3 regions of the Pseudoduganella sp. OTU4001 genome follow, and region 3 is predicted to be linked to each of the others. Evidence: predicted binding sites of a transcription regulator. Region 3 holds the regulator's gene; each other region holds the start of a gene.
What was found. Region 3 encodes sigma-54, which starts transcription at its own class of promoters, with help from an activator protein. Its sites were predicted from a motif close to TGGCANGNAANCTGCTTT; they were not measured.

Region 1 (3,272 bases), on a different contig from region 3:
CGCCAGTCGCGTTTATTCCACGCCGTACTTGCTACGGTAGGCGGCTACCGCGTCCTTGTATGGTGCAAGCGACGGGTCGGCCGACAGGTAGGTGAACAGGTCGGACAGGTTGCCGATCGAGATCACCGGAATGCCGTAGTTCTTGCTGACTTCCTGCACCGCCGACAGTTCGGACATCTGGCCATCCTTGCCGCCGCGCTCCATGCGGTCCAGCGCGATCAGCACCGCGCACGGCTCGGCGCCGGCGTTGCGGATCATTTCCACCGATTCGCGCACCGAGGTACCGGCCGAAATCACGTCGTCAATGATGACAACCTTGCCAGTCAGCTTGGCGCCGACCAGGGTACCGCCTTCGCCGTGGTCCTTGGCTTCCTTGCGGTTGTAGGCGAAGGAGGTGTTGCGGCCCTTGCCGGCCAGCGCCATCGAGGTGGCGGATGCCAGGGTGATGCCCTTGTAGGCCGGGCCAAACAGCATGTCGAACTGCACGCCGGAGTCCAGCAGGGTCTGGGCGTAGAAGTCGGCCAGCTTGGCCAGGGTGGCGCCGTCGTGGAACAGGCCGGCGTTGAAGAAATAGGGCGATTGGCGCCCTGCTTTAGTCGTAAACTCGCCGAATTTCAGCACTCCCGCCTGTACGGAAAACGCGATAAACTCTTGCCTCAAATTGCTCATAGTGCACCCATCTTTGTTCAAAGTGCCAGTATTTTAACCGGAACACCTATGCCAAAAATCATTTCCGCGAACCTGAACGGTATCCGCTCCGCCGCCAAGAAGGGCTTTTTCAACTGGATGGGCACAATCGACGCCGACATCATCTGCGTGCAGGAACTGAAAGCGCAGGCAGCGGACATGACGGAGGAATTCCTCAACCCGCACGGTTACCACGGCCACTTCCACTACGCTGAGAAGAAGGGCTACTCCGGCACCGGCATCTACAGCAAAGTGGCGCCGGACCGCGTGATGATCGGCTTTGGCAGCGAAGAATTCGACGCCGAGGGCCGCTATGTGCGCGCCGATTTCGGCAACCTGACGGTGATTTCGGTGTACTGCCCTTCCGGCTCCTCGTCCGAGGAACGCCAGCTGGCCAAGTTCCGCTTCATGGACCTGTTCCTGCCGCACCTGCAGCAGCTGCGCGCCGAAGGCCGCGAATTCGTGATCTGCGGCGACTGGAACATCGCCCACAAAGAGATCGACCTGAAAAACTGGAAGGGCAACCTGAAGAACTCCGGCTTCCTGCCGGAAGAACGCGCCTGGATGACCAAGCTGTTCGATGAAGTCGGCTACGTTGACGTGCACCGCGGCCTCGACCCGCGCGAAGAGCAGTACACCTGGTGGTCCAACCGCGGCCAGGCTTATGCCAAGAACGTGGGCTGGCGTATTGACTACCACGTCGCTACCCCAGGCATCGCCGCCAAGGCGCACGCCGTGTCGGTCTACAAGGAAGTGAAGTTCTCCGACCACGCGCCGCTGATCATCGACTACCACCCATAATCATTCCGGATATCGTCGAGTAACTTTACATTACTCGTCGGCATGCGCATGGCAAGCTTGGTATGTCATTGAATTCATTGAATGAATTTTCGTGGCATGTACTTTGCTTAAGCTACCTCAGCAATATGTTCGTTCGTCCAAACATAATTCACGAGGGAAATATGCGCATCTTCCAGTCGAGTTTTGGCGCCGTAGTGGCGGCCATGATGTTGCTTGTAAGCCAACCAGCCGCGGCGGGTTTCATCAATTTCGAATCCGACGCGATGGGGTTTGTTGGAAACGGCTTTACTTCGGCATCGGATCCCGGCGTCCATTTCTTCGATACCGTCAATGCGGAGCTCCAAATCCTCAGCCACCAGGCCATCGGGACGCGCGCCCTGGCGGTCAATTGGGACGACGCCAGCCAACTGCGCATGACCTTCGACTCGACCGTCAATTCGCTGAGCCTGATCTTCGGCAATGATGATCCGGAATATGCTTCGGCAAGCGCCCGCGCCTGGCTTGAACTGTTCGATGGGGCCACTTCGGTTGGCCTGGTCAGCGTGCAGGTGAACCTCAACGACCTGTCCGACCAGTCGATCGCCTTCTCCGGCGCCAACTTCAACAGCGCGGTCTTCTGGTATGGGGATGCCGCAGGCGCCGCTATCGACCTGATCGAGGTCGTCGACAACATCGCCTTCGACAACGTGCCAACACGCGACGTGCCGGAGCCAGGTTCGCTGACCTTGCTGGGCCTCGGCTTCGCCGGCTTGGCAGCAATGCGCCGCAAACAAAAAACCGCCTGAGATGCACCCGGCCAAGCGCCTGGCGCGCACCGCCGGCTTGCTGTATCTGGTGGTGGTTGTCGCCGGCATCTTCGCGCTGATGTACGTGCCGGCGCAGCTGAAGATCGGCAGCGATCCAGCTGCCGCCATGGCCAGCATCATCGCCCAGGAAGGGTTGTACCGCGCCGGCATTGCGGCCAGCCTGGTGTGCTATCTCGCCTTCCTGCTGCTGCCGCTGGCGCTTTACCGGCTTCTCAGTCCCTATGGCCGCGGCGCGGCGAGCGTGATGGTGGCGCTGGCGGTGGCCAGCGTGCCGCTCTCCTTTGCCAACGTCGGCCACCGCCTCGAAGTGCTGAACCTGATCAGCGACGCCGGCTACCTGCGCGGCATCGCACCGGACGTCCTGGCGCAGCAAGTCATGCTGTCGCTGAAGGCCTACAGCAAGGGCATGATCCTGAACCAGGTGTTCTGGAGCCTGTGGCTGGCGCCTTTCGGCTATCTCGTTTTTAAATCCGGCATCCTGCCCAAACTGCTCGGCATCCTGCTGATGGTGGGCAGCGCGGGCTACGCCTTGGAGGCGTTCGGCCACATCCTGGTGGCCGACTTTGCCGCCCTGCCCGGCGCGGACCTGCTGTCCATCCCGGCCTCGCTTGGCGAGATCGGCACTTGCCTGTGGCTCTGCATCATGGGCGCCTATAATAGCGATACAAAATCGCACGGAAGTAAAAATGAAATCAGTCCTGGTACTTTTCCTGCTGAGCATCAAGAGCAGCTACATCAATGACGAAGAGTCGGAAGCCACCGACGAACAGTTCGACACGATCCAGTTCGTGCAGACTGAAAAAGGCACCTGGCGCTTCAAGACCTTCGCCGAAGACGAGGATGTCCATCTGTGGAGCATCGAGGCCGACGGCGACCTGGCCGACCTGGCGGTGGAAACCACCAACCGCCACTACGGCGACGTCATCGATGAAGCTTTCATCATCGAGAGCGAAGACGGCGTGGAAGGCCTGCGTCGCG
Region 2 (3,272 bases), on a different contig from region 3:
GAGCTTCCCTACCGATATCCAGGGCACCAGCCTGCGCGCGGCGATGCGGGTCAAGGTCGATATTCCGGCCCAGATGATCCGCGACGATGGCCATCACGCTTCGGTGTTCCTGGTCAACCTGAGCGTCTCCGGCGCCCTGGTCGAGTCGGCCACGCCGGTCGGCCGCGACGGCGATCTGGTGCAGCTCGACTTTACCCTGCTGGCGCCGCCGGATAACCGGCAAGTGGTGATCCATACGCCGGCGCTGATCCGCAATGCCAGCGTGGCGCAGTCGCAAAAAATGGAGGGGAAGGATGTGTTCAGCTACGGCGTGCAGTTCACCAACCTCGACCCTGCCCACTTCACCCTGCTGCAAAACCTGACCTACGAGGCCATGCTGGCCGACCGGCAAAAAATCGTGTGAGCTGCCGCCAATAAAAAAAACCGGGCCGAAGCCCGGTTTTTTATTCGATACGCTAGCGATTAGGTACCGGAGGCAGCTGCTGCGCAAGCAGTTGCTGGGTTATTCTTTTCAATTGCTGCTTTTGGTACGGCTTCGGTGATGTCGGTGGTGTTGTACCAGGTCACGTTAGCTTTGCCGCCAGTCAGGCCGCATGGGGTCATGGTGATCTTCTTGCCAGCGGTCACGCCTTTACCCAGGTCAGCCAAGGTCAGTTCCACGACGCCGCTGGTGGTGTCGAAGGAAACCGCGGTCACTTCTTTGGTTGGGTTGAAGGCTGGAACCACACCGGCGCCGATGCCGCAACCGGTCAGAGTACCGCCAGCTTCCTGTGCGCAGGTGCCGACCGCGGTCTTCACTGGGTCGACTGCGGACAGCGCGTTACCGATCTTGGCTTTCAGGGTGTAGTCGGAGTAGGCTGGGATTGCCACTGCGGCCAGGATACCGATGATAGCAACAACGATCATCAGTTCGATCAGGGTAAAACCGGCTTGAGCCTGACGCTTAATCATTTTCATGGATTTCATTTTGCTACTCCTTCAGGTAAGAAACTAAAATTGGGTGGGACACTTGGGTATGAGCAATCGGTGTGCCAGCCTTTTTTGCCTAAAATTTGAGCAAAATGTCCCCAAAATTGTCACAGATTGTCACTTTTGGGATGCATGCTGACGTTTTTTGTCGCAGCGCTGACAAAAAACGGCAAAAAAAGACCGGGCCACTGGCCCGGTCTTTTCAGGAAGCTACTGATTAAGAGCCGGTGGCCGCGCAAGCAGTTGCTGGGTTGTTCTTCGTGATCACGGCCAGAGGGATGGCTGCGGTGACGGTGGAGGTGTTGTACCAGGTCACATTGGAGCGGGTACCGTTCAGCAGGCCGCAAGGGGTCATGGTGATGGTCGCGCCGTCAGTCACGTTTTTACCCAAGGCCGACAGGGTCAGCGTGAGGACGCCGGAGCCATCCATGGTCACGGTCTTGACTTCTTTGGTTGGATTGAAAGCTGCAACGCCAGCGCCCAGGCCGCATGCGCCGATGTCACCGCCATTTTCGCCGAGGCAAACGCCAAGGTTTTTCTTCACAGCGTCGACCGAGTCCAGCGCCACGTTGATTTTCGACTTCAGGGTGTAGTCGGAGTAAGCAGGGATTGCCACTGCGGCCAGCACGCCGATGATGGCGACAACGATCATCAGTTCAATCAGGGTGAAGCCGGCTTGGGCTTGTTTTTTCATCATTTTCAGGGATTTCATCTATTCAACCTTATAGTGGATAACTAACAATAGTTACTACATATTTAGTAACAGCAATTGCCGTGCCAACCACTTTTACCCCAAAACAACTTGTTTTTTGACAATTATTGTCAGTTTTTGCAACTCTTACTGACAATCTTTGTCAAAACACATTAACTATTGTTTTGAAAGTAACAATAATTGTCAATTAAGATTGACGAAACGCCATCTGGATGCCGCTCAGGTCGAGCACGTCGCCGGCCTTCAGGCGCTGGGGCTGGCGCGCCAGTGGCGCACCGTTCAGGAGGGGGGATTTGTCGCCTTCCACATGGGCGGCGGAATAGCCGTCGGCGGCGCGGGCGATCACGACCACCTGGACACCGGGACGGCCAAGGCTGGTCACCGCCTTGGTCAGGCTGAGGGTCTTGCCGCTATTGCTGCCATTCAGGACTTCGATGTGGCCGAGCGGCAGCTGGGCCGACTCGGAAACCGGCGCCGGCGGCGGGGCCGGCATGGCGGGGACGGTGGCGGCGGCAGCGGCCAAGGGGCGGATGCCGTCGGCGATGAATTCGAGGTGGTACTTGGCCATCTTGATCACGTCCTTGTTCTGCAGGAAGTGCTTGCCGATACGGTGGCCGTTGACGAAAGTACCGTTGGTGCTTTGCAGGTCTTCCAGGAAGGAGTCGTCCAGGATGGTGGTGATGATGGCGTGCTCGCCGCTGACCGCCGGGTGGGCCAGGACGATGTCGTTATGCTTGTGGCGGCCAACGGTCATGCGCTCCTTGGTGAGCTGCACCGTTTGCTCTACGATTCCTTCACGCATGACGACGAGTTTTGCCAAACTTTTCTCCTTTAAACCGGTAAACCTGGGTCAGACCCGAGGGTCAGACCCAAAAACGAAAAAGGGGAGCCGGAGCTCCCCTTTATCATACAGCTAATATTACAGCATTGCCTTCAGCAGGCGGCCCATTTCGGATGGGTTCTTGGTAACCTTGATACCGCAGGCTTCCATGATTTCCAGCTTGGCTTGCGCGGTGTCGTCGCCGCCCGAGATCAGCGCGCCGGCGTGGCCCATGCGCTTGCCTGGAGGAGCGGTCACACCGGCGATGAAGCCAACCACTGGCTTCTTCATGTTGTCCTTGATCCAACGGGCTGCGTTGGCTTCGTCCGGACCGCCGATTTCGCCGATCATGATCACCGCGTCGGTGTCAGGATCGTCGTTGAACATGCGCATCACGTCGATGTGCTTCAGGCCGTTGATCGGGTCACCGCCGATACCAACTGCCGAAGACTGGCCCAGGCCCAGGGCGGTCAGCTGAGCAACCGCTTCATAGGTCAGGGTGCCGGAGCGCGATACCACGCCGATACGGCCCTTGCGGTGGATGTGGCCTGGCATGATGCCGATCTTGATTTCGTCTGGAGTAATCAGGCCTGGGCAGTTTGGGCCCAGCAGCAGGGTCTTGGAACCGGCTTTGGCCATGCGGTCCTTGATTTCCATCATGTCGCGCACTGGGATGCCTTCGGTAATGCAGATGGCCAGGTCCAGTTCAGCTTCCACGGCTTCCCAGATCGCAGCGGCTGCGCCTGCTGGTGGAACGTAGATCACGGAAAC
Region 3 (3,272 bases):
GTCGTGGAAGAAGCGGATGTCGCCGCCGGCGCACAGGGCGCGTTCGCTGGTGCTGCGCACCACCACGGCGGCGACGCTGGCGTCTTCGCGCCAGGCCAGCAGCGCCTGCGTCATCGCGCGCACCATGTCGAGGGACAGGGAATTGAGGGCTTTCGGGCGGTCCAGCGTGATGATGCCGGTGCCGTTGGTGATTTGGGTTTGGACGTGTTCGCTCATGCAAATATTTTAACGCACACTGGGCGCAAAAAAGGGCGCCAGATGCGCCCTTTGGTGTGCCTACTCTGCCAGTCCTTTACATGGCGGAGGGTGGTGCTTCGTACGTGTCCGGGAAGTGCTTGATGGCCGCGTGATTGTGGTTCTGCACACGGTCTTTGTATTTCATGACCTGGCGATCCAGTTTATCAATCAGGGTGTCGATGGCGGCGTAGAGGTCCTGCGACAGGCTTTCGACGTAAACAGTTTTGCCAGACATGCGCAGGTTGATTTCTGCTTTCTGGCGTTTCTCTTTCTCGGTGAGGTTATCTACAGTCAGGATGACAGCAATATCGATTACTTGATCGAAATGGCGCTTGACTCGTTCCAGCTTGTTTTGCACGTACTCGCGAATAGCCGGGGTCACTTCGACATGATGTCCACTGATGGTGAGATTCATACACACTCCTAAAGATGATGTCGCTCTCGAGTTCGTGCGCGCCGAAGCGCACAGAGGAACCCATGCACTACAAAGATTTACGGAGGCTTACCGGAGGAATTTTCAACGCTTCTCGATATTTGGCAACAGTCCGTCGCGCAATTACCATGCCTTGTTCTCCCAGCATGTCCGCAATCTTACTGTCGGATAAAGGATTCTTGGGGTCTTCTGCTCCTGTCAATTGCACGATCAGCGCCCGTATCGCAGTCGATGAAGCTTCACCCCCAGCTTCGGTCGCGACGTGGCTGCCAAAGAAATATTTCAACTCAAACATGCCATGCGGGGTGAGCATATATTTTTGAGTTGTAACACGGGAAATAGTGCTCTCGTGTAGTCCCAGTGTATCAGCTATTTCACGCAACACAAGGGGTCTCATGGCAACCGCACCGTGGCTGAAAAAGTTCTTTTGTCTTTCTACTATCGCTTCCGCCACGCGCAGGATGGTGTCGAAGCGCTGGCGCATATTTTTGATCAGCCATTTGGCCTCTTGCAGCTGGCCATTCATCTGCGATTCGCTCTTGCCTTGCTTGAGCAGGTTCGCATACAGGGCATTCACGCGCAGGCGCGGCACCACGTCGTTATTCAGCGTGACGACCCAGCCGCCGCGGCCCTTCTTCACGATCACGTCCGGCACTACATAGTCTGACTCGCCTGACGCAAATTCGGCGCCCGGATGGGGGTTGCATTGGCGGATCACGGCTTGCGCTTCACGCAGGTCTTCGTCGTCGCAATCGAGCGTTTTCTTCAACTTGGTGAATTCGCGCTGGGCGAACCAGGCCAGGTGCTTCTCGACGATGGTCAGGGCCATGCGGCGCGTCACCAGCGGCACGCAGGGCATGCGCTTGATCTGCAGCGCCAGGCATTCGGAGGCGTTGCGGGCGCCGACGCCGGGCGGGTCGAAGCTTTGCAGCAGCACCAGGGTGCAGCGCAGGTCGTCCAGCTCGATTTCCAGCTCGGGCGGCAGGCGTTCCAGGATTTCTTCCAGCTGCTCTTCCAGGTAGCCGTTGTCGTCCAGCGCGTCGATGATCATTTCCATCAGGGCGCGGTCGCGCGGCTCCTGCAAGGTCACGCGCATCTGTTCCAGCAGGTGCTCGCGCAGGGTGCAGCCGGAGGCTTCCAGCTGCGGGCGGCTGTCTTCGTCGTCGGCGGATTTGCTGCCGGCGCTGGCGCTCCAGTCGGTATCGTCGCTGCCGTTGGCAGCGCCCTCGCCCTCGCCGCCTTCATAGCCTTCGCCTTCGCTGCCGGCGCTGGCGCCGGCTTCGCCGCCATCGGTGGCCTGGGCAGCTTCGGGCGTGGCGACGCTGTCGTTGCCGGAGCCCTGGCTGATGGCGCCGTCGGCCAGCAGGCGTACCGAGTGGTCGAGCGGATCGTCGAGGCGTTCCAGCATCGGGTTATCGCTCAGCAGCTGTTCCAGCTCCTGGTGCAGCTCCAGCGTGGACAGCTGCAGCAGGCGGATGGATTGTTGCAGCTGCGGCGTCAGCGCCAGGTGTTGCGAGGTTCGCAGTTGCAGTGTTTGTTTCATGGCTTTCGCTTACATGCGGAAGTGTTCGCCGAGATAGACCCGGCGTACGGATTCATTGGCGATGATGTCATCTGGGCGGCCCGAAGCCAGCACGGCGCCCTGGTTGATGATGTAGGCGCGGTCGCAAATGCCGAGGGTCTCACGCACATTATGGTCGGTGATCAGGACACCGATATTGCGCTCCTTCAGGAAACGTACGATACGTTGGATTTCGATCACGGCAATCGGGTCGACGCCGGCGAATGGCTCGTCCAGCAGCACGAAGCGCGGGTTGGTGGCCAGGGCGCGTGCGATTTCCACACGGCGGCGCTCGCCGCCCGACAGCGACAGGGCCTGGTTTTCGCGCAGCTTCTCAATCTGCAAGTCTGCCAGCAGGGCTTCCAGGCGCTGGTCGATTTCCGCCTTGGCCAGCGGCTTGCCGTCCACCTGCTGGATTTCCAGCACGGCGCGGATATTTTCTTCCACCGTCAGCTTGCGGAATACCGAAGCTTCCTGCGGCAGGTAGGACAGGCCCAGTTGCGCGCGCTTGTGGATCGGCAGGCTCGAGACGTCGCTGCCGCCGATATCGATGGTGCCGGCGTCGGATGCCACCAGGCCCACGATCATGTAGAAGGAAGTGGTCTTGCCGGCGCCGTTCGGGCCGAGCAGGCCCACCACTTCGCCGCAATCGACTTGCAGCGATACGTCGTGGACAACCTGGCGTTTACCGTAGGATTTCTGAAGGCCGCGCACCACCAGGGTGTCGGCGCAGGTATTTGCTTGCATGCTTACTTCTTCTCCGCCGGTGGTTCGGTGCGCGATGGCTGGATCACCATGGTGCCGCGGCCGCCGCCCGGCTTGCTCTCACCGGTGGCCGTGTTGCGCACGCTGAAGAATTCCTTGCGGCTGTCGTAGGAGATGAATTCGCCCTGCACTTCGTCGTTCTGCTTGCCGCCTTCCAGGCGGCGGATGGCGGCCTTGTTGAACATCTTCACCAGCTCGGCCTGCTCGTCGTATTCGATGCGGTCGGCATCGCCTTCGACCCACAGGTCGCCGGCGCCGTCGCGCTTCTGGCGGAAG

Region 1: a site for sigma-54 is predicted at 1,581-1,598, ahead of AAHE99_RS23545 (PEP-CTERM sorting domain-containing protein). Genes of this name have one in related genera too.
Region 2: a site for sigma-54 is predicted at 1,732-1,749, ahead of AAHE99_RS13905 (pilin). Genes of this name have one in related genera too.

What each region holds. Positions count from the first base shown of each region.
Region 1 covers NZ_JASATG010000038.1:39,482-42,753, forward strand. Annotated here, with positions in the region: gene pyrE (orotate phosphoribosyltransferase) at 13-669, opposite strand; gene AAHE99_RS23540 (exodeoxyribonuclease III) at 718-1,488, shown strand; gene AAHE99_RS23545 (PEP-CTERM sorting domain-containing protein) at 1,650-2,273, shown strand; gene AAHE99_RS23550 (DUF4386 domain-containing protein) at 2,275-3,036, shown strand; gene AAHE99_RS23555 (hypothetical protein) at 2,981-3,272, shown strand, end outside.
Region 2 covers NZ_JASATG010000013.1:60,215-63,486, forward strand. Annotated here, with positions in the region: gene AAHE99_RS13895 (flagellar brake protein) at 1-403, shown strand, start outside; gene AAHE99_RS13900 (pilin) at 463-966, opposite strand; gene AAHE99_RS13905 (pilin) at 1,187-1,681, opposite strand; gene AAHE99_RS13910 (FHA domain-containing protein) at 1,869-2,501, opposite strand; gene sucD (succinate--CoA ligase subunit alpha) at 2,601-3,272, opposite strand, start outside.
Region 3 covers NZ_JASATG010000004.1:15,110-18,381, reverse strand. Annotated here, with positions in the region: gene AAHE99_RS05025 (enoyl-CoA hydratase/isomerase family protein) at 1-216, opposite strand, end outside; gene hpf (ribosome hibernation-promoting factor, HPF/YfiA family) at 293-652, opposite strand; gene AAHE99_RS05015 (RNA polymerase factor sigma-54) at 720-2,213, opposite strand; gene lptB (LPS export ABC transporter ATP-binding protein) at 2,223-2,978, opposite strand; gene lptA (lipopolysaccharide transport periplasmic protein LptA) at 2,981-3,272, opposite strand, start outside.